DNA from 2 places in the Lysinibacillus sp. FSL W7-1291 genome. Region 1 is predicted to be linked to the other one. Evidence: a T-box and tRNA genes for the amino acid it is inferred to sense, from the RefSeq annotation. Region 1 holds a T-box; the other holds one or more tRNA genes.
What was found. The T-box of region 1 lies ahead of alaS (alanine--tRNA ligase). A T-box ahead of a tRNA ligase gene usually reads a tRNA of that ligase, here a tRNA-Ala.
Positions count from the first base shown of each region.

Region 2: it encodes a tRNA-Ala, which carries the amino acid that the T-box ahead of alaS (alanine--tRNA ligase) is inferred to sense. The anticodon was not compared.

Region 1 covers NZ_CP151994.1:3,068,423-3,077,381, forward strand. Annotated here, with positions in the region: gene NST76_RS14890 (methionine ABC transporter permease) at 1-27, opposite strand, end outside; gene NST76_RS14895 (ATP-binding cassette domain-containing protein) at 20-1,099, opposite strand; gene NST76_RS14900 (MetQ/NlpA family ABC transporter substrate-binding protein) at 1,139-1,948, opposite strand; gene NST76_RS14905 (DUF1292 domain-containing protein) at 2,759-3,286, opposite strand; gene NST76_RS14910 (DUF1292 domain-containing protein) at 3,574-3,882, opposite strand; gene ruvX (Holliday junction resolvase RuvX) at 3,902-4,318, opposite strand; gene NST76_RS14920 (IreB family regulatory phosphoprotein) at 4,321-4,587, opposite strand; gene alaS (alanine--tRNA ligase) at 4,744-7,404, opposite strand; T-box leader at 7,519-7,736, opposite strand; gene NST76_RS14930 (magnesium transporter CorA family protein) at 7,804-8,769, opposite strand.
Region 2 covers NZ_CP151994.1:110,630-119,588, forward strand. Annotated here, with positions in the region: rRNA gene NST76_RS00560 (16S ribosomal RNA) at 377-1,928, shown strand; rRNA gene NST76_RS00565 (23S ribosomal RNA) at 2,111-5,035, shown strand; rRNA gene rrf (5S ribosomal RNA) at 5,147-5,262, shown strand; tRNA gene NST76_RS00575 (tRNA-Val) at 5,273-5,348, shown strand; tRNA gene NST76_RS00580 (tRNA-Thr) at 5,357-5,428, shown strand; tRNA gene NST76_RS00585 (tRNA-Lys) at 5,436-5,511, shown strand; tRNA gene NST76_RS00590 (tRNA-Leu) at 5,529-5,613, shown strand; tRNA gene NST76_RS00595 (tRNA-Gly) at 5,649-5,723, shown strand; tRNA gene NST76_RS00600 (tRNA-Arg) at 5,827-5,903, shown strand; tRNA gene NST76_RS00605 (tRNA-Pro) at 5,912-5,988, shown strand; tRNA gene NST76_RS00610 (tRNA-Ala) at 6,005-6,080, shown strand; rRNA gene NST76_RS00615 (16S ribosomal RNA) at 6,228-7,774, shown strand; tRNA gene NST76_RS00620 (tRNA-Ile) at 7,869-7,945, shown strand; tRNA gene NST76_RS00625 (tRNA-Ala) at 7,958-8,033, shown strand; rRNA gene NST76_RS00630 (23S ribosomal RNA) at 8,248-8,959, shown strand, end outside.

The DNA.
Region 1 (8,959 bases):
GCCAAAAAATAAGGAAATGCTAACCATGTACAACGTATCTAGAACCGCGTCGATAATGATTTGTGTACTCACTTTCACGTGCAACAACCTCCTCTATTTGAATATTTTTAGCCTGAATAAAAAGAAATGCTTTTTGTATATCTTTTTCAGAACCAACGAGCTCCACGATTAAATGGCCGAATGGAATTCCTTGTAATTCTGTGATATTGCCGAATAAAACATTGACATCTACAGCAAACTTTTTCGCCACCTGTGAGACAATCGGCTGCCCAACGTCTACTCCTATGAATTTTAAATTGTAAATTTTTTTAGAAGCATCTATACTTTTTAGCTGCTCATAAACAGAAGGTGGAACTTCATCACGAACAACCGATTGGACAAAATTTTTAGTTGTCTCTTCTCTTGGTGAGGAGAAAATTTCAAGTACATTGCCTGTTTCAATAATTCTTCCATTTTCCATGACAGCGACACGATTACAAATATCCCGAATAACCTCCATTTCATGAGTAATCATTAAAATTGTAATACCGTACTCGATATTGACCTTCTTCAGTAAGGCTAAAATCGATTTGGTCGTTTGTGGGTCGAGAGCCGAAGTTGCTTCATCGCATAAAAGGATAGTTGGTTTTGTCACTAATGCTCTTGCAATGCCGACTCTTTGTTTTTGCCCGCCTGATAGCTCATCAATATAGCGATCCGTTTTGTCTGCTAAACCAACAAATGCTAAAACCTCTTTTACTTGACCTTCCAAATTTGATTTTTTTACTCCACTTATGATTAAAGGCATTGCTACATTTTCAAATACTGTTTTAGAATGCAGGAGATTAAAGTGTTGAAAAATCATGCCGATATTTTTCTTCTCCTCTCGAAGCTGCCTTTTAGTGAGCGTGGTTAATTCTTTGCCATTCACAAGTACTTGCCCAGATGTTGGCTCCTCCAGTAAATTTACTGTCCGAATCAGTGTGCTCTTACCAGCACCACTAAAACCGATAACACCAAAAATATCCCCCCTCTGAATTGTTAAATTGATTTTATTTAGAGCCGTTACAGTCGAAGTACCGACCTGGAATTCTTTTGTTGTCTCAATAAACTCAATCATGCACGTCTACCTCCTTAGCATTTATGTGATTGCACAGCTTTAAAATGCTGGGACAACAGCACCTTTATATTGATCTTCAAAGAACGAACGTGCCTTTTCACTTGTTAACCACTTAACAATTGTTTGTATAGCTGGATCATCCTTTTTTTCATTTGTCGAGGCTATTATATTGACATAAGGTGATTCTGAATCTTCTATAATCAGTGCATCCTTCACAGGATTATAGCCCCCTTCTAATGCGTAATTTGTATTGATAGCAGCTGCTTCTACATCATCTAATGAACGAACAAGTAGTGGAGAATCAACACCTATAAATTGAATATTCTTCTCATTTTTCGCAATATCTTCGACTGTATAATCACCTTTCTTCGTTTTATCTAATTCAATCAAACCATTATTTTGAAACAGTAGTAACGCTCTTGAGAAATTGACAACATCATTAGGTACAGCAACCTTTGCATTTTGTGGCAAATCACTAATTTTTTTTATTTTTTTTGAGTACACACCAAATGGCTCAATATGAATTCCTTTTACACTGACTAAATCTAAATGACTTTCTTTATTCGACTGTTCTAAAAAAGGGACATGTTGAAAATAGTTAAAATCCAACTCACCATCTGCCGTTTGTTGGTTCGCTTGCACAGCATCTTTTATAATGGTAATGTCTAGTTTCACTCCATCTTTTTCAATATCTTTTGCTAAATACTCCAATACTTCCGCATGAGGAACATTGGCTGCCCCTACTTTTAATGTTACAATCTCCTCTTTAGTAGCCTCTTCTTTGTTTGTGCAACCAGCCAACAAGCCTATTACCAATGCACCGATAAGCCATTTCCAACCTAGTCTCATCACATTACCTCCTTAGTTAATAAATTTACTTGGTTTAATTTAAAACAAATCTTATCTATTTACTAAGAATTGGTCAATGCTCCTTTTGTTCCATTTATTAAAAAATTCAGAAAATTTAAAGTTAAAATGCATATTTTTTCTCGAAAATTCATTAAATTTAATCGAAAATGCAAAAATTCCATTTGCAGATAGAATATTTTTAGACCCTTGATAGAAAATTTCTATTAATAAAACAAAAACCTCTGAGTGGCTAACAACCACTCAGAGGTTTCATAGTATTGAAAAACAAAACGATTCACAGCATTTTTGCGAAAGGTAAAAAAGGATTTCCGTTGCAGGCTACTTGCTTTCCTGTGGGCGAGCGCCGAGCCGCTTCCTCTGCTACCGCTCCGTTTAGAGGCTCGCCTGTCTCGCTATCCCACGGGAGTCAAGTAGCCTTCCACTCCAACCCACAAAAATATTGCCTTTTTTAGCAAAGGTCTTTACTACTCTTTATGGAGGGGTGTTGTCACACATCACTTCTCCACATTGAAAGTAAGAGGCTATTCTCTCTTATAATATAAATAATGGGCTATTTTGTTCAGGAAAAGACACTTTTGCAGAATGGTTGATTGGAGTGGATTTAGCGTCACAGAGGAGACCCTGGAGCGAACGCAGTAAGTGAAGTGGCTCATCGGACACCCCCTGGAAAGGACGCTGGTGGAACGGAAATCAACCCCTCGCCTTGCTAAAGGTTCTTTTTCTGCTATTGACATCACCTTTTTTCAACAACATAAAAAACTGTGAGTGGCTAACAACCACTCACAGTTTTTACAATTCGTTTAATACATCCTCAACAAAGGCCCATTCTTCATCCGTTTCAATTGGTAATAATTCTTCTATAGAACCGTCATTTCCAGACAAATATTGAGCTGCAAAAATATCACGTTCTTCCATAGGTTCATCCGTCGCTGGAACATATAAAACATACGATTTACCAAATTGCTCAGATGAAAAAGTATGAATAACCTCACAAATTTGATCTGTTCCATCTTCATTGGTCACAGTAATAAGCTGGGGCTCTGCATCGAATTCATCAAGAAGTGTCAACACTACCTCATTAATCATTTCCCATTCGGCATCCGTTTCAACTGGCTGTAAATTGGCCATTTCACCCGTATTGTCATCATAATCAAAGGTCATCGCTGAAATATCCCCCGGGATTTCTTGCCCCTTGTCATCTACAAGTGAAAATAACACATAAGACTTGTCCTCTGCATCAAATGTAAAGACCACACGGCATTTTTGCTCTTTGCCACCTTCGACTATTATCGTAAATTCTTGTGTTTCTTCATTCATTTGGGTTCCTCCTTTATACCTTTGCTGTCATTTATTAAGTGGATTTTATTTACCCCCACGCTATTATTGTTGAGTATTTTATTAGCGGGCTCTTGAGTAGTTCCAGTCATTTGATGAGTGCTGTCACCCTACTTTTGAGCGGTTTCTCTCACTTTACGAACGATTTTACAACACTCTTGAGCGAAACCCACATGTATCTCCACAATTCAACTACTAGACAGAGGCTCAATAAAAAAGGAACAAGGAATGCAAGCTGCGATCCTTGTTCCAAGCTTTGAGTTAGAAGATTATTCTTCGTTTTCATCCTCTAAAGCATTTAAAACGTCCTCTACCATATCCCACTCTGCTTCAGTTTCGATTGGTGTTAATTCACCATCTTCACCATTTTCAGATGGTACAAATGAAGATACGAAGATTTCAACTGAGCCATCTTCATCTTCTTCTGCGCCTACCATTGAGTAAAACACATATGATTTGCCAAACTCTGGAGATTCATGAACGTGAATCACTTCACAAAGCTGCTCGTTTCCGTTTTCGTCAATCACTGTAATGTGTTGAACATGTAGTTCTTCTTCATGGTTATGCTCGTGTGTCATGCCTAAGTCACCTCATCAATTAATTTTTGCTATCTAAGTAGCCTTGTAAAATCATCACAGCCGCCATTTTATCAATGACCTGCTTGCGCTTTTTGCGACTCACGTCCGCTTCGATTAGCATACGTTCTGCAGCCATCGTCGTTAAACGTTCATCCCATAACTTAACCGGTAGTGAAAATGTTTCTTCCAACAACTTTTTATAGTCCTCAGATGCTTCTCCACGCGGTCCTACCGTATTATTCATGTTTTTCGGATATCCTACAACAAATTCTGTTATAGCATATTCCTTTACTAGCTCGGCGATGCGGTCAATACCGAACTCTCCGTTAGCCTCATCAATTTTTACGGTTTCAATACCTTGGGCAGTCCACCCGAGTGCATCACTAACAGCAACCCCAACAGTTTTCGACCCAACGTCTAATCCCATAATTCTCATTTCTAGTCCTCGTTATTCTTTTTAATATAAAATTTAACAAGCTCCTCTAGAATTTCGTCACGCTCAAGCTTGCGAATTAAATTACGAGCATCCTGATGGCGAGGAATATACGCCGGATCACCAGAAAGTAAGTAACCAACAATCTGATTGATAGGGTTATATCCCTTTTCCTCTAATGAAGAATGTACTTTCAACATTACTTGCTTGACTTCCTGTTCCATTGATTCTTCTGGAAAATTAAATTTCATCGTTTGATCAAATGAACTCATGACCAGCACCTCGCTTTCAGAAATAAGGAGATGTGCAGACAAGCTCATCTCCAATTTCTCTTTATTATAACATGTTTTGGCGTATTATCAATTATACCTCGGCATAATTACGTTCGAAATCAGCCAGAGGCTTTCACTTCTTTTCGTTGAAAGAAGTTAAATGGATTTAATATAATCATACACAGAAACTAGTGCTTCATCAAGTTTTGAGGCATCCTTTGCACCTGCCATCGCCATATCTGGGCGACCGCCACCTTTACCGCCACAAGCTTCTGCAACCATTTTCACAATATTCCCCGCATGGTAATTACCACCAACTAATTCTTTGGAAACCCCAGCGCATAACATAACTTTTTCGCCATCAACCGCTCCAAGAACAATAACTGCTTTTGGCATTTTCACTTTTAAGTCGTCCATCATTTGACGCAGTTGATTATTATCCTTCGCCTCTACTTTTGTCGATAGAACTGTCACATCGCCAATTGTTTGTGCTGCATCAACGATAGCTCCTGCCTGTGCATTTGCGATTTTTTGGGATAAGGCTTCATTTTCTCGTTGTAACTCTTTATAGTCAGCCTGCAATGCCTGCACTTTTGTCACGATATCTTTAGGGTTTGCTTTTAATAATGCTGCTGCCTCATTTAATAAAGCTTCTTCCTCTTTTACTGCTTCATAGGCAACCTTACCTGTCACAGCTTCAATACGGCGAGTACCTGCACCAATACCACCTTCTGAAACAATTTTGAAGAAGCCAATTTCAGAAGAACGTTTGACATGGATACCACCACATAGCTCAATCGAATAATCTCCGATTGAGACGACACGAACTACATCGCCATATTTTTCACCGAACAATGCCATTGCACCCATCGCTTTCGCTTCGTCAATGCCTTTTTCTTCAATAACGACCTCTATATCATCCCACACTTTCTCATTTACAATACGCTCGATTTGCTGTAATTCTTCTTTTGTAACTTGACCAAAATGAGAGAAGTCAAAACGTAATCGGTCAGGACCTACATATGAACCAGCTTGATTAACATGATCACCTAGCACATCTTTTAATGCACGTTGCATAATATGTGTCGCTGTATGGTTTTTAATAATTAAGTTACGGTCATCACGATTGACCACTGCTTGCACTGCATCTTCTACATGCATTTCACCAGATTCAACTACTACTGTATGAAGCGGTTGACCATTCGGTGCTTTTTGAACATCTTTTACGATAGCCGTAAAACGATCATTTGAAATAGTACCGCTATCAGCAATTTGACCACCCATTTCTGCATAGAATGGTGTCTTCGCTAAAATAACGAATGCTTCTTGTCCTTCAGAAGCAACTTTTGCTACTTGACCATTGACGATCATTGCAGCGATTTCAGTAGAAACCGTTAACGTATCATAGCCAACAAATTCACTTGCAACTGTTAAGTTTGCTAATACTTCATTTTGTACTTGCATAGAATCAACATCTTGACGAGCTGCACGAGCACGTTCCCGCTGTTCTTCCATCGCTGCCTCGAAGCCCTCATGATCAACCTTCATGCCCACTTCTTCTGCATATTCCTCTGTTAATTCGATTGGGAAGCCATACGTATCGTATAAACGGAAGGCATCTGCACCAGGAATATAATCGTGGCCAGCTGTTTTTTGCGATTCCACTACTGCATTAAAGATTGCTAAACCACCGTCCAATGTTTCATGGAAACGAATTTCTTCATTTTTAATGACACGTTGAATAAATTCACATTTCTCCGTTACTTCTGGATAGAAGTCTTCCATGATTTTCCCTACAGTTGGTACCAGTTCAAACATAAATGGCTTCTCAATGCCAATTTGTTTAGCATAACGAACAGCACGGCGTAATAAACGACGCAATACATAACCACGTCCTTCGTTTGAAGGAAGAGCACCATCGCCAATGGCAAAAGCTACTGTACGAATATGGTCTGCAATAACTTTAAACGGTGTATTAATATCCTCTTCTGAGCCGAAAATTTCATTTAAATCTACTTCGCTAGGACGCTTATATTTACGGTTGGCAAATTCCTCGATTTTTTCAATGATTGGCATGAATAAATCTGTATCGAAGTTTGTTGGTACATTTTGAACAACAGATACAATACGCTCTAAGCCCATACCTGTATCAATATTTTGCTTTGGTAGGGGTGTGTATGTACCATCAGGATTATGGTTGAATTGCGAGAACACAAGGTTCCAAATTTCGAGATAACGTTCGTTCTCCCCACCTGGATACATTTCAGGATCATTTTCATCTGAGCCATATTCTACACCACGATCATAAAAAATCTCTGAGTTAGGACCAGATGGACCTTCTCCAATATCCCAGAAGTTTCCTTCTAAACGGATTAAACGCTCTTCAGGAATACCGATTTCTTGATGCCAAACATCATATGCTTCCTGATCTTCAGGGTGAATTGTGATAGATAATAACGCTGGATCAAAGCCCATCCATTTTTTATCCGTTAAAAACTCCCAAGCATAATGGATTGCTTCTTTTTTGAAGTAGTCACCAATGGAGAAGTTTCCTAACATTTCAAAGAATGTATGGTGACGAGCTGTTTTCCCAACGTTCTCAATATCATTGGTACGAATCGATTTTTGTGCATTCGTAATACGTGGATTGTCAGGAATAACACGACCATCAAAATATGGTTTAAGAGTGGCAACACCTGAGTTAATCCATAGTAGTGATGGGTCATTTATTGGCACAAGTGGCGCTGATGGCTCATGATGATGTCCCTTTTCTTTAAAAAATTCCAAATACATACGGCGAATATCTACTGCTTTCATTGGATAAATTCCTCCTATTTTATATTGTAAAATCACGATAAGAATCCTGCGATCTACATGAATTACACTTTGGAGAGTACTATCGAAGAAAATAAAAAAAGCCCTCATCCCCAAAAAAGGGACGAGGACTTGTCATTTGTCTCGCGGTACCACCCTAGTTGTAAGTAAAAAATGCTTACTTACCTCTTTAGCACTTGTAACGTCAGTGAACGGCAGGGATTAGCTGCACTCTGGAGTAGCTTTCGGCATTTGCTGTCGTGAGGATTTTTCCAGCCTAGAAATCCCTTTCTTGTACACGCACAAATACGTACTTTTTCCATCATCGTTTTTACTTTTTCTAACGAAATTATAAAAAAAATCTATTGTGCTGTCAATTAGTACTACTATGACTAATGCTATCTAAGCAATCATTTTTTTAAAATATACCCACATACCCCAAGTAAAGAGCACTAGAAAAGCACTGATTGCAATCGTTGCAATAGGTGAATCCTGATAAGGTAACGGCACATTCATACCAAAAAAGCTAGTGATCACAGATAATGGTAACATTATTGTAGAAATAACTGTTAGTAAATTCAGCTTTTCAATGGATTTACCACTATTAATTGAAAAATATGTGTCGAGCGTACTGTTAACTAAATCGCGGTATGTCTCTGTAGAGTCAACAATACGTTCTAGATGGTCATTTAAATCTTTATAGAATGGGATATTTTCTTCCTGTATCTCAAATTTCCACTGACCATTGATTGTTGAAAAAATTCTTCTTTGCGGCATGATGGCCTGGCGAATTAAAATAATGGCCCGCTTTAGTGCAAGAAATTCCTCAGTCACTACTTTAGGTTGATACTCATAAATTTCTTCTTCTAGTTCATCTATGCGAGTTCGAATTCGCTCTAATACTGGAAAATATTCATCTGTAATGCCATCTATAATGGTATGCAATAAAAAATCAGTACCCTTTTCCATATATTCGGAACGATTAACACAAACATTTTCCATGTGACCTAGCCATTGCAATTTCCGTTTGTGTACAGTGACAACATAGTTTGGACCCATAAAAATATTGAGCTCAACGGTTGTAATTTCATTATTACTTTTTTCATTATAAATGGGTGCATGGAAAACAAAAAATTTATAATCGCCATAATTGTCCATTTTCGGACGGGAGCCTTCATGTAAGCAATCTTCAACTGCTAATGGATGAAAGCCAAATACATCTGCTATATTATTCAATTCATTATAACTATACGCATATAAATCTACCCATAATAAATCTTCATTATGAATAGGTAGTTGTAAATCCTTCATGTTGAAATCATGTTGGACTGTCTTGTTGCTGCTATTAAAATAGTGGATTTTAATCATTGCACTTCACCTCATGTTTTGTTATTGAGGGAAACAAAAGGTCATCCTTTATCGCCTTTTGTCTGCGTTGGTGATCCGAAATGGATGCCTTTTATTTGTTTCCGTTTGCCTAGAATGATACTTATTCGGTTCAGGACTACTATCCATTTCTCATCACCTTCCTTTCATAACAAAAACACGCCTTCTACGA
Region 2 (8,959 bases), 1.6 Mb from region 1:
TTAAAAAACACTTGCCAAGTCTATCATAACGTGATAAATTATTACTTGTCGTTAAGACGACGTAAGAACTAACATCAAACTTCAAAAACAATTTGAATAAAAAGATGTTGACTTGGTAAAGTGGTTATGATAAGATTTAAAAGTTGTCTCTTCTGGGAATGAAAGTTTTCTTGAAAAAAGATGTTGACAAAGAGAAATGATGTTGTTATAATATAAAAGTTGCTGTCGAAAGATGGTTGACGAAATGAACCTTGAAAACTGAACAAGCAAAACGTAATCAATAAAGTTTTCAGTAACTAACTTCGGTTAGTGAACAAAACAAAATTTTGGACATCAAAATGATGCCAGCAAAACAATTTGAGCTATTCAAATTTCTTTTATGGAGAGTTTGATCCTGGCTCAGGACGAACGCTGGCGGCGTGCCTAATACATGCAAGTCGAGCGAACAGAGAAGGAGCTTGCTCCTTCGACGTTAGCGGCGGACGGGTGAGTAACACGTGGGCAACCTACCTTATAGTTTGGGATAACTCGGGAAAGCCGGGGCTAATACCGAATAATCTGTTTCACCTCATGGTGAAACACTGAAAGACGGTTTCGGCTGTCGCTATAGGATGGGCCCGCGGCGCATTAGCTAGTTGGTGAGGTAACGGCTCACCAAGGCGACGATGCGTAGCCGACCTGAGAGGGTGATCGGCCACACTGGGACTGAGACACGGCCCAGACTCCTACGGGAGGCAGCAGTAGGGAATCTTCCACAATGGGCGAAAGCCTGATGGAGCAACGCCGCGTGAGTGAAGAAGGATTTCGGTTCGTAAAACTCTGTTGTAAGGGAAGAACAAGTACAGTAGTAACTGGCTGTACCTTGACGGTACCTTATTAGAAAGCCACGGCTAACTACGTGCCAGCAGCCGCGGTAATACGTAGGTGGCAAGCGTTGTCCGGAATTATTGGGCGTAAAGCGCGCGCAGGTGGTTTCTTAAGTCTGATGTGAAAGCCCACGGCTCAACCGTGGAGGGTCATTGGAAACTGGGAGACTTGAGTGCAGAAGAGGATAGTGGAATTCCAAGTGTAGCGGTGAAATGCGTAGAGATTTGGAGGAACACCAGTGGCGAAGGCGACTATCTGGTCTGTAACTGACACTGAGGCGCGAAAGCGTGGGGAGCAAACAGGATTAGATACCCTGGTAGTCCACGCCGTAAACGATGAGTGCTAAGTGTTAGGGGGTTTCCGCCCCTTAGTGCTGCAGCTAACGCATTAAGCACTCCGCCTGGGGAGTACGGTCGCAAGACTGAAACTCAAAGGAATTGACGGGGGCCCGCACAAGCGGTGGAGCATGTGGTTTAATTCGAAGCAACGCGAAGAACCTTACCAGGTCTTGACATCCCGTTGACCACTGTAGAGATATAGTTTCCCCTTCGGGGGCAACGGTGACAGGTGGTGCATGGTTGTCGTCAGCTCGTGTCGTGAGATGTTGGGTTAAGTCCCGCAACGAGCGCAACCCTTGATCTTAGTTGCCATCATTTAGTTGGGCACTCTAAGGTGACTGCTTAGGTGACAAACCGGAGGAAGGTGGGGATGACGTCAAATCATCATGCCCCTTATGACCTGGGCTACACACGTGCTACAATGGACGATACAAACGGTTGCCAACTCGCGAGAGGGAGCTAATCCGATAAAGTCGTTCTCAGTTCGGATTGTAGGCTGCAACTCGCCTACATGAAGCGGAATCGCTAGTAATCGCGGATCAGCATGCCGCGGTGAATACGTTCCGGGCCTTGTACACACCGCCCGTCACACCACGAGAGTTTGTAACACCCGAAGTCGGTGAGGTAACCTTTTGGAGCCAGCCGCCGAAGGTGGGATAGATGATTGGGGTGAAGTCGTAACAAGGTAGCCGTATCGGAAGGTGCGGCTGGATCACCTCCTTTCTAAGGATTATTTCGGAATACAAACCTAGGGTTTGTAAGATTACGTTTTGCGTTCAGTTTTGAAGGTTCATTCTTCTTGAATGAAAAGCTTCAAAACTTGTTCTTTGAAAACTGGATAAAACGACATTGAAATTGTAACAAACACATTTATTTTTTAAGTTTTTTTATAGGCTTAATAACTTGGTTAAGTTATTAAGGGCGCACGGCGAATGCCTTGGCACTAGGAGCCGAAGAAGGACGGCACTAACACCGATATGCTTCGGGGAGCTGTAAGTGAGCTTTGATCCGGAGATTTCCGAATGGGGGAACCCACTACGTTTAATGGCGTAGTATCTTGACGTGAATACATAGCGTCTTGAAGGCAGACCCAGGGAACTGAAACATCTAAGTACCTGGAGGAAGAGAAAGAAAAATCGATTCCCTGAGTAGCGGCGAGCGAAACGGGAAGAGCCCAAACCAAGAGGCTTGCCTCTTGGGGTTGTAGGACACTCAATACGGAGTTACAAAAGAGCGAGTTAGATGAAGCGACTTGGAAAGGTCCGCCAGAGCAGGTAAAAGCCCTGTAGTCGAAAGTTCGTTCTCTCCTGAGTGGATCCTGAGTACGGCGGAACACGTGAAATTCCGTCGGAATCTGGGAGGACCATCTCCCAAGGCTAAATACTACCTAGTGACCGATAGTGAACCAGTACCGTGAGGGAAAGGTGAAAAGCACCCGGAAGGGGAGTGAAAGAGATCCTGAAACCGTGTGCCTACAAGTAGTTAGAGCCCGTTAATGGGTGATAGCGTGCCTTTTGTAGAATGAACCTACGAGTTACGATTACGTGCGAGGTTAAGCTTTAGAAGGCGGAGCCGCAGCGAAAGCGAGTCTGAATAGGGCGAAATAGTACGTGGTCGTAGACCCGAAACCAGGTGATCTACCCATGTCCAGGGTGAAGGTAAGGTAACACTTACTGGAGGCCCGAACCCACGCACGTTGAAAAGTGCGGGGATGAGGTGTGGGTAGCGGAGAAATTCCAATCGAACTTGGAGATAGCTGGTTCTCTCCGAAATAGCTTTAGGGCTAGCCTCGTGATGAGAATACTGGAGGTAGAGCACTGTTTGGACTAGGGGGCCATCGGTTTACCGAATTCAGACAAACTCCGAATGCCAGATATTTATACACGGGAGTCAGACTGCGAGTGATAAGATCCGTAGTCAAAAGGGAAACAGCCCAGACCACCAGCTAAGGTCCCAAAGTAATCGTTAAGTGGAAAAGGATGTGGCGTTGCACAGACAACCAGGATGTTGGCTTAGAAGCAGCCATCATTTAAAGAGTGCGTAATAGCTCACTGGTCGAGTGACGCTGCGCCGAAAATGTATCGGGGCTAAACGATTCACCGAAGCTGTGGATTGACATCTACGATGTCAGTGGTAGGAGAGCGTTCTAAGTGCGTTGAAGTCAGACCGGAAGGACTGGTGGAGCGCTTAGAAGTGAGAATGCCGGTATGAGTAGCGAAAGACGGGTGAGAATCCCGTCCACCGTATGACTAAGGTTTCCTGAGGAAGGCTCGTCCGCTCAGGGTTAGTCGGGACCTAAGCCGAGGCCGATAGGCGTAGGCGATGGACAACAGGTTGATATTCCTGTACCACCTCCTCACCGTTTGAGAAATGGGGGGACGCAGTAGGATAGGGTAAGCGCGCTGTTGGTTATGCGCGTCCAAGCAGTAAGGCGTGTGTGTAGGCAAATCCGCACACTGTAACGTTGAGCTGTGATGGCGAGTCCGTATGGACGAAGTTCCTGATTTCACACTGCCAAGAAAAGCCTCTATCGAGGTGAGAGGTGCCCGTACCGCAAACCGACACAGGTAGTCGAGGAGAGAATCCTAAGGTGTGCGAGAGAACTCTCGTTAAGGAACTCGGCAAAATGACCCCGTAACTTCGGGAGAAGGGGTGCTCTTGAGCGTGCAAGCGCATGAGAGCCGCAGTGAATAGGCCCAGGCGACTGTTTAGCAAAAACACAGGTCTCTGCAAAACCGTAAGGTGACGTATAGGGGCTGACGCCTGCCCGTGCTGGAAGGTTAAGAGGAGTGGTTAGCGCAAGCGAAGCTGCGAATTGAAGCCCCAGTAAACGGCGGCCGTAACTATAACGGTCCTAAGGTAGCGAAATTCCTTGTCGGGTAAGTTCCGACCCGCACGAAAGGCGTAACGATCTGGGCACTGTCTCAACGAGAGACTCGGTGAAATTATAGTACCTGTGAAGATGCAGGTTACCCGCGACAGGACGGAAAGACCCCGTGGAGCTTTACTGTAGCCTGATATTGAATTTTGGTACAACTTGTACAGGATAGGTAGGAGCCAGAGATCTCGGAGCGCCAGCTTCGAAGGAGGCGTCGGTGGGATACTACCCTGGTTGTATTGAAATTCTAACCCATGCCCCTTAGCGGGGCAGGAGACAGTGTCAGGCGGACAGTTTGACTGGGGCGGTCGCCTCCTAAAAGGTAACGGAGGCGCCCAAAGGTTCCCTCAGAATGGTTGGAAATCATTCGTAGAGTGTAAAGGCACAAGGGAGCTTGACTGCGAGACCTACAAGTCGAGCAGGGTCGAAAGACGGGCTTAGTGATCCGGTGGTTCCGCATGGAAGGGCCATCGCTCAACGGATAAAAGCTACCCGGGGATAACAGGCTTATCTCCCCCAAGAGTCCACATCGACGGGGAGGTTTGGCACCTCGATGTCGGCTCATCGCATCCTGGGGCTGTAGTCGGTCCCAAGGGTTGGGCTGTTCGCCCATTAAAGCGGTACGCGAGCTGGGTTCAGAACGTCGTGAGACAGTTCGGTCCCTATCCGTCGTGGGCGTAGGAAATTTGAGAGGAGCTGTCCTTAGTACGAGAGGACCTTGGGATGGACACACCGCTGGTGTACCAGTTGTCTTGCCAAAGGCATCGCTGGGTAGCTATGTGTGGACGGGATAAGTGCTGAAAGCATCTAAGCATGAAGCCCCCCTCAAGATGAGATTTCCCATTACGCAAGTAAGTAAGATCCCTCAAAGACGATGAGGTAGATAGGTTCGAGGTGGAAGTGTGGTGACACATGGAGCTGACGAATACTAATCGATCGAGGACTTAACCAAAATGTTTGAACCATTCAATGAACCGTTTATCCAGTTTTGAAAGAACAAGAAAGTTTAAAAAAGCTTGCATTTATAACGAAATAAGTTATAATAAATCTTGTCTTTTAAAAGTCTAGTGATGATGGCAAAGAGGTCACACCCGTTCCCATACCGAACACGGAAGTTAAGCTCTTTAGCGCCGATGGTAGTTGGGGGCTTCCCCCTGTGAGAGTAGGACATCGCTAGGCATATTACCCAGGAGGATTAGCTCAGCTGGGAGAGCATCTGCCTTACAAGCAGAGGGTCGGCGGTTCGAGCCCGTCATCCTCCACCATATGCCGGTTTAGCTCAGCAGGTAGAGCAACTGACTTGTAATCAGTAGGTCGTGGGTTCGATTCCTATAGCTAAGCACCATTTTTTAGAGCCATTAGCTCAGTTGGTAGAGCATCTGACTTTTAATCAGAGGGTCGAAGGTTCGAGTCCTTCATGGCTCACCATTTTTAAATAATAATAAGCGGGTGTGGCGGAATTGGCAGACGCACTAGACTTAGGATCTAGCGCCGCAAGGCGTGGGGGTTCGACTCCCTTCACCCGCACCATTATTTCATTGCCAGATAAAAAAACTTATGCACATGCGGAAGTAGTTCAGTGGTAGAACACCACCTTGCCAAGGTGGGGGTCGCGAGTTCGAACCTCGTCTTCCGCTCCAAATGTCTTATGGGGTGGCGGAACTGGCAGACGCACAGGACTTAAAATCCTGCGGTAGGTGACTACCGTACCGGTTCGATTCCATCCTCGGCACCATTTTTAATGCGCCCGTAGCTCAATTGGATAGAGCGTCTGACTACGGATCAGAAGGTTATGGGTTCGACTCCTGTCGGGCGCGCCAAAAAAGAACGGGAAGTAGCTCAGCTTGGTAGAGCACTTGGTTTGGGACCAAGGGGTCGCAGGTTCGAATCCTGTCTTCCCGACCATTTCCTAAAAATATATGGGGCCTTAGCTCAGCTGGGAGAGCGCCTGCCTTGCACGCAGGAGGTCAGCGGTTCGATCCCGCTAGGCTCCACCAATTCGATTTATTAAATGAACCTTGAAAACTGAACAAGCAAAACGTAATCAATAAAGTTTTCAGTAACTAACTTCTGTTAGTGAACGAAACAAAATTTTGGACATCAAAATTGATGCCAGCAAAACAATTTGAGCTATTCAAATTTCTTTTATGGAGAGTTTGATCCTGGCTCAGGACGAACGCTGGCGGCGTGCCTAATACATGCAAGTCGAGCGAACAGAGAAGGAGCTTGCTCCTTTGACGTTAGCGGCGGACGGGTGAGTAACACGTGGGCAACCTACCTTATAGTTTGGGATAACTCCGGGAAATGGGGCTAATACCGAATAATCTGTTTCACCTCATGGTGAAACACTGAAAGACGGTTTCGGCTGTCGCTATAGGATGGGCCCGCGGCGCATTAGCTAGTTGGTGAGGTAACGGCTCACCAAGGCGACGATGCGTAGCCGACCTGAGAGGGTGATCGGCCACACTGGGACTGAGACACGGCCCAGACTCCTACGGGAGGCAGCAGTAGGGAATCTTCCACAATGGGCGAAAGCCTGATGGAGCAACGCCGCGTGAGTGAAGAAGGATTTCGGTTCGTAAAACTCTGTTGTAAGGGAAGAACAAGTACAGTAGTAACTGGCTGTACCTTGACGGTACCTTATTAGAAAGCCACGGCTAACTACGTGCCAGCAGCCGCGGTAATACGTAGGTGGCAAGCGTTGTCCGTAATTATTGGGCGTAAAGCGCGCGCAGGTGGTTTCTTAAGTCTGATGTGAAAGCCCACGGCTCAACCGTGGAGGGTCATTGGAAACTGGGAGACTTGAGTGCAGAAGAGGATAGTGGAATTCCAAGTGTAGCGGTGAAATGCGTAGAGATTTGGAGGAACACCAGTGGCGAAGGCGACTATCTGGTCTGTAACTGACACTGAGGCGCGAAAGCGTGGGGAGCAAACAGGATTAGATACCCTGGTAGTCCACGCCGTAAACGATGAGTGCTAAGTGTTAGGGGGTTTCCGCCCCTTAGTGCTGCAGCTAACGCATTAAGCACTCCGCCTGGGGAGTACGGTCGCAAGACTGAAACTCAAAGGAATTGACGGGGGCCCGCACAAGCGGTGGAGCATGTGGTTTAATTCGAAGCAACGCGAAGAACCTTACCAGGTCTTGACATCCCGTTGACCACTGTAGAGATATAGTTTCCCCTTCGGGGGCAACGGTGACAGGTGGTGCATGGTTGTCGTCAGCTCGTGTCGTGAGATGTTGGGTTAAGTCCCGCAACGAGCGCAACCCTTGATCTTAGTTGCCATCATTTAGTTGGGCACTCTAAGGTGACTGGTGACAAACCGGAGGAAGGTGGGGATGACGTCAAATCATCATGCCCCTTATGACCTGGGCTACACACGTGCTACAATGGACGATACAAACGGTTGCCAACTCGCGAGAGGGAGCTAATCCGATAAAGTCGTTCTCAGTTCGGATTGTAGGCTGCAACTCGCCTACATGAAGCTTTAATCGCTAGTAATCGCGGATCAGCATGCCGCGGTGAATACGTTCCAAGCCTTGTACACACCGCCCGTCACACCACGAGAGTTTGTAACACCCGAAGTCGGTGAGGTAACCTTTTGGAGCCAGCCGCCGAAGGTGGGATAGATGATTGGGGTGAAGTCGTAACAAGGTAGCCGTATCGGAAGGTGCGGCTGGATCACCTCCTTTCTAAGGATTATTTCGGAATACAAACCTAGGGTTTGTAAGATTACGTTTTGCGTTCAGTTTTGAAGGTTTATTAAATAATATAAAACTTCCAAGAGGGCCTATAGCTCAGCTGGTTAGAGCGCACGCCTGATAAGCGTGAGGTCGATGGTTCGAGTCCATTTAGGCCCACCATATATACCTCTTGGGGCCTTAGCTCAGCTGGGAGAGCGCCTGCCTTGCACGCAGGAGGTCAGCGGTTCGATCCCGCTAGGCTCCACCAATCTTTGTTCTTTGAAAACTGGATAAAACGACATTGAAATTGTAACAAACACATTTATTTTTTAAGTTTTTTTATAGGCTTAATAACATTAGAAGGTTTCAAGACACGAGCAGTTCTAGGAAGCAATCGAGTGAATGAAGGAGCGTACTTGAGTACGTGACTGATTGAACGAGTGAAGCTGACAACGAAATGTGATGTGTATTGAAAGCCGTTAGGTTAAGTTATTAAGGGCGCACGGCGAATGCCTTGGCACTAGGAGCCGAAGAAGGACGGCACTAACACCGATATGCTTCGGGGAGCTGTAAGTGAGCTTTGATCCGGAGATTTCCGAATGGGGGAACCCACTACGTTTAATCGCGTAGTATCTTGACGTGAATACATAGCGTCTTGAAGGCAGACCCAGGGAACTGAAACATCTAAGTACCTGGAGGAAGAGAAAGAAAAATCGATTCCCTGAGTAGCGGCGAGCGAAACGGGAAGAGCCCAAACCAAGAGGCTTGCCTCTTGGGGTTGTAGGACACTCAATACGGAGTTACAAAAGAGCGAGTTAGATGAAGCGACTTGGAAAGGTCCGCCAGAGCAGGTAAAAGCCCTGTAGTCGAAAGTTCGTTCTCTCCTGAGTGGATCCTGAGTACGGCGGAACACGTGAAATTCCGTCGGAATCTGGGAGGACCATCTCCCAAGGCTAAATACTACCTAGTGACCGATAGTGAACCAGTACCGTGAGGGAAAGGTGAAAAGCACCCGGAAGGGGAGTGAAAGAGATCCTGAAACCGTGTGCCTACAAGTAGTTAGAGCCCGTTAATGGGTGATAGCGTGCCTTTTGTAGAATGAACCGGCGAGTTACGATTACGTGCGAGGTTAAGCTTTAGAAGGCGGAGCCGCAGCGAAAGCGAGTCTGAATAGGGCGAAATAGTACGTGGTCG